2 regions of the Streptomyces sp. NPDC058872 genome follow, and region 1 is predicted to be linked to the other one. Evidence: riboswitches for the same ligand, from Rfam matches in the RefSeq annotation. Region 1 holds a riboswitch; the other holds the start of a gene.
The links. Region 1 has a riboswitch for S-adenosylmethionine ahead of ACFW22_RS33005 (aminotransferase class V-fold PLP-dependent enzyme). Riboswitches for the same ligand answer to the same signal wherever they lie in the genome.

Region 1 (2,197 bases):
CGCCCCGTCGCCGAAGAGCGAGAGGAAGCGCACTTCGGGCACTTCGGCGAGGCCCTCGCGGACCTTGGCGATCAGGTGCTGCTCACGGGCGACCAGGGAATCGAAGCCGGCCTCGGTGAGCGCCTTGCAGGCGGAGGCGACGGCATGGGCGCCGATGACGTTCGGGGAGCCGGCTTCGTGCCGGGCCGCGGTGGTGTGCCACTCCACGTCCACTCCCCCGTCGGCCCGACGGGCCACCGTGCGGGAGGCTCCGCCGCCGGCGAGGTAGGGCTCGGCCTCCTGCAGCCAGTCGGGGCGCCCGGCGAGGACGCCGGCGCCGAAGGGGGCGTACAGCTTGTGCCCGGAGAAGGCGACCCAGTCCACGTCCCACTCCCGCACGGAGATCGGGTGGTGGGGGGCGAGCTGGGCGGCGTCGAGCACGATCCGGGCACCGTGCGCATGAGCGGCGGCGGCCAGCTCCTTCACCGGCCACAGCTCGCCGGTGACGTTGGAGGCGCCGGTGACGCAGACGAGGGCGGGGCCGTGGGGCTCGCGGTCGGCGAGGGCCCGCTCCAGGGCCTCGACGGCCTGGGCCGGGGTGCGGGGCGCGTCGAGGTAGGTCACGCGGGGCCCGCTTCCCCCGTTGCGCCCGGTGGCCCGGACGGACTCCCAGGGGAGCAGGGAGGCGTGGTGTTCGGTCTCGAAGACGAAGACCTGACAGTCGGCCGGGAGCGCGCGGGCGAGCAGGTTGAGCGAGTCGGTGGTGGAGCGGGTGAAGACGACCTGGTCGCCGGGGCGGCAGTCGAGGAACTCGGCCACGGTGGCGCGGCTGCTCTCGAAGAGGTCGGTGGAGAGCTGCGAGAGGTAGCCGGCGCCGCGGTGGACGCTGCCGTAGTAGGGGGCGTACGCGGCGACGTCGTCCCAGACCCGCTGGAGGGCCGGCGCGCTGGCGGCGTAGTCGAGCGCCGCGTAGGTCACCTCGCCGCCGGTGACGAGCGGGACCGTGACCTCCCGACCGAGGACCGACAGCGGGGCGGCACAACAGGGCTCGGTGGACTCGACCGTGGTGGACTCGACCGTGGTGGCGACGGCGTGCGGGGTTGCGGACATGGCGGTATCTCCCGGCGGGCGGTGCGGAATGGCTTCGGATCCCGTACGCGGCCCGGTGGCGGGGTACGGGTGGTGCCTCGGAGACGGCGCGGGGCGCGGGCCCGCGTGCGCACGGGCACGCGGAAGTGACCCTGTTCCGAGGGGGGAAGAAGGGGCGCTGTCGCCCTATCGCATTCGCTTGCTCACGGAAAACGCTCCTCGAAGAACCAGGACCCCTGGTGTGTCGAGGGGTCCGCGCTTGCCGTGGACCTCGCTGCCCACGGCCCGGTCTTCACCCGGGGCACCCCGCCACGGACGGAGGGTTGCCGGACAGCTAGCCGGGGCTTCACAGCTGTCACTCATGACCTGCCACGCATCCTGCCACATGATCGCGGAAACGCAAGACCCCGGTCCGGATGCCGGACCGGGGCCGGGCGCGGACGCCGCGCCGACTACGCGTTGCTGGCCGCGATCCAGCGGTCGAGGGACCGTCGGGCCGCACCGGAGTCGATGGACTCGGCCGCCCGTGCGATGCCCGCGGCCAACTGCTCCGTCAGGGTGCCGCTGCCGGGCTCCAGGGCGGTGAGCGCAGCCGCCGCGTTGAGCAGCACCGCGTCCCGCACCGGGCCGGTCTCCCCCGCGAGGAGGCGGCGGGCCACATCGGCGTTGTACGAGGCGTCGGCGCCGCGCAGGGCCTCCAGCGGCACCAGCTCGATGCCGACGTCCCGCGGGTCGAAGCGCTCCTCGGTGACGCCGCCGTCCCGGACCACCCACACCCGGGAGGTGGCGGTGGTGGTCAGCTCGTCCAGGCCGTCGTCCCCCCGGAAGACAAGTGCGGAGTTGCCGCGCTCGGCGAAGACGCCGGCGACGACCGGCGCCATGCGGGGGTCGGCGACCCCGACCGCCTGGGCCCGCACCTTGGCCGGGTTGGTCAACGGGCCGAGGACGTTGAAGGTGGTGCGGATGCCCAGTTGGCCGCGGGCCGCGGCGACGTGCCGGAGCGAGGGGTGGAACTTCACCGCGAAGCAGATGGTGATGCCGGCTTCCTCGGCGACCTCGGCGACCCGCTGCGGGGTCAGGTGCAGGTTGATGCCGAGCTTCTCCAGGACGTCGGAGGAGCCGGAGGCGG
Region 2 (2,197 bases), on a different contig from region 1:
TGACGCCGACGGTCACACCGCCCGCGGTCTCCGCGAAGATGCCCTCGGTGCGGGCGAGGACCTTGATGGCCTCGACCACCTGCTCGTCGTTCACGTCCTCCACGGCGCCGCCGGTCCGGCGGGCGATGTCGAGGACGTAGGGGCCGTCGGCCGGGTTGCCGATGGCGAGCGACTTGGCGATCGTGTTCGGCTTCTGGGGCCGTACGACGTCGTGGCCGGCCTTGAAGGCCGCCGACACCGGGGAGCAGCCCTCCGCCTGGGCGCCGAAGATCTTGTACGGCTTGTCCTCGACGAGACCGAGCTTGACGAGCTCCTGCAGGCCCTTGTCGATCTTGGTGAGCTGGGAGCCGGAGGCGATCGGGATGACGAGCTGGTCGGGGATGACCCAGCCGAGCTGCTCGCAGATCTCGTACGCCAGCGTCTTGGAGCCCTCCCCGTAGTAGGGGCGGAGGTTGACGTTCACGAAGCCCCAGCCCTCGCCGAGCGGGTCGCCGATGAGCTCCGAGCAGAAGCGGTTGACGTCGTCGTAGTTGCCCTCGATGGCGACGAGGTCACCACCGTAGACACCGGCCATGACGACCTTGCCCTGCTCCAGGTCGTGCGGGATGAACACGCAGGAGCGGAAGCCGGCGCGGGCGGCGGCGGCGCCCACGGCGCCGGCCAGGTTGCCGGTGGAGGAGCAGGAGAGCGTGGTGAAGCCGAAGGCGCGGGCGGCCTCGATGGCCTGGGCGACGACCCGGTCCTTGAAGGAGTGGGTCGGGTTGCCGGAGTCGTCCTTGACGAAGAGCTTGCCGGGGGCGACGCCGATCTCGCGGGCCAGGTTGTCGGCCTGGACCAGCTTGGTCCAGCCGGGGTTCAGGTTCGGCTTCTCGGCGACGTCTGCGGGGACGGGCAGCAGCGGGGCGTAGCGCCAGACGTTGGCGGGGCCCGCCTCGATCTGCTTGCGCAGCGCCTCGGGGTCACCGGTGGGGAAGTCGTACGCGACTTCGAGGGGCCCGAAACAGAGCTCACAGGCGAAGATCGGGCCGAGCGGGAAGACCTCACCGCATTCGCGACAGGAGAGCCCGGACGCGGGACCGAGGTCGACGGTGGTGGGTGCGACGGTCTGTACAGCCATGGAGGCGAGGCCCTTTCTCCTCATCTTTCTCAATGGCGAATTTTTCGCCATGAGACGGATTTGGCACCTTCCCTAGCCGGGGACCTCGCGCATGTGATGCGGCGCCCGTCGGGCTCCACCTGGATGGTGGTCCGAAGACGGGTGACGAGTGACCGACTGGAGGGTTGCCGGGGCTTCAACGGGCCGTTTCCCTCTGCCCCTCTGGATGAGCGGTATTCGATTGTGAAGCGCGGTGGACTTTCGTTCCTGCGCTCCGACGCGGGTGGGACCCCGACGTGCATCGGGCATCCGCGTTGTTCAAGACTGTAACCGAAGGCCCGGACGCTTGGACCGGCCGTCCGAACCGCGAGATGGAGATCACGTGCTGGAAGAGGTGGAACGCTGGCTGGAGCGGCGGTCCTGGTCCGTGGCGGACCGACCGCTGGAGCGGATCCTCGCCGCCAAACGGAACACGAAGGTGAGCGTCGTCCTGCCGGCGCTGAACGAGGAGGCGACGGTCGGGGACATCGTTTCCGTGATCCGCCGCGAACTGATGACGGCGGCGGTGCCCCTGGTCGACGAACTGGTGGTGGTCGACTCGGGCTCCACCGACCGCACCGCGGAGGTGGCGGAGGCGGCCGGCGCGCGGGTGGTCGCGCGGGACGAGGTGCTCCCCCGCATACCGGCCGTGCCCGGCAAGGGCGAGGTCCTGTGGCGGTCCCTCATGGCGACGGGCGGGGACGTGGTCTGTTTCGTCGACGCGGACCTGCGCGACTTCTCGGCGGACTTCGTGACGGGGATCGTCGGCCCGCTGCTCACCGACCCGGACGTGGACTTCGTCAAGGCGATGTACGACCGCCCCTTCGGCGCCGGAGGCGACGGGCCCGCCCCCGGCGGGATCCCCGGCCAGGGCGGTCGGGTGACGGAACTGGTGGCGCGCCCGCTGCTCAATCTGCACTGGCCCCAACTCGCCGGCTTCGTCCAGCCCTTGGGCGGCGAGTACGCGGCGCGGCGCTCCCTGCTCGAACGGCTGCCGTTCCCGGTGGGGTACGGAGTGGAACTGGGGCTGCTCGTGGACGCCCTGCACACGGTGGGCCTGGA

Region 2: linked by a shared signal. The riboswitch ahead of thrC (threonine synthase) and the one ahead of ACFW22_RS33005 (aminotransferase class V-fold PLP-dependent enzyme) in region 1 are both predicted to bind S-adenosylmethionine.

What each region holds. Positions count from the first base shown of each region.
Region 1 is NZ_JBHYMK010000084.1:15,904-18,100, forward strand. Features, by position in the region: gene ACFW22_RS33005 (aminotransferase class V-fold PLP-dependent enzyme) at 1-1,089, opposite strand, end outside; SAM riboswitch class IV at 1,319-1,435, opposite strand; gene trpD (anthranilate phosphoribosyltransferase) at 1,521-2,197, opposite strand, start outside.
Region 2 is NZ_JBHYMK010000108.1:5,253-7,449, forward strand. Features, by position in the region: gene thrC (threonine synthase) at 1-1,141, opposite strand, end outside; SAM riboswitch class I at 1,135-1,329, opposite strand; gene ACFW22_RS34875 (glucosyl-3-phosphoglycerate synthase) at 1,479-2,197, shown strand, end outside.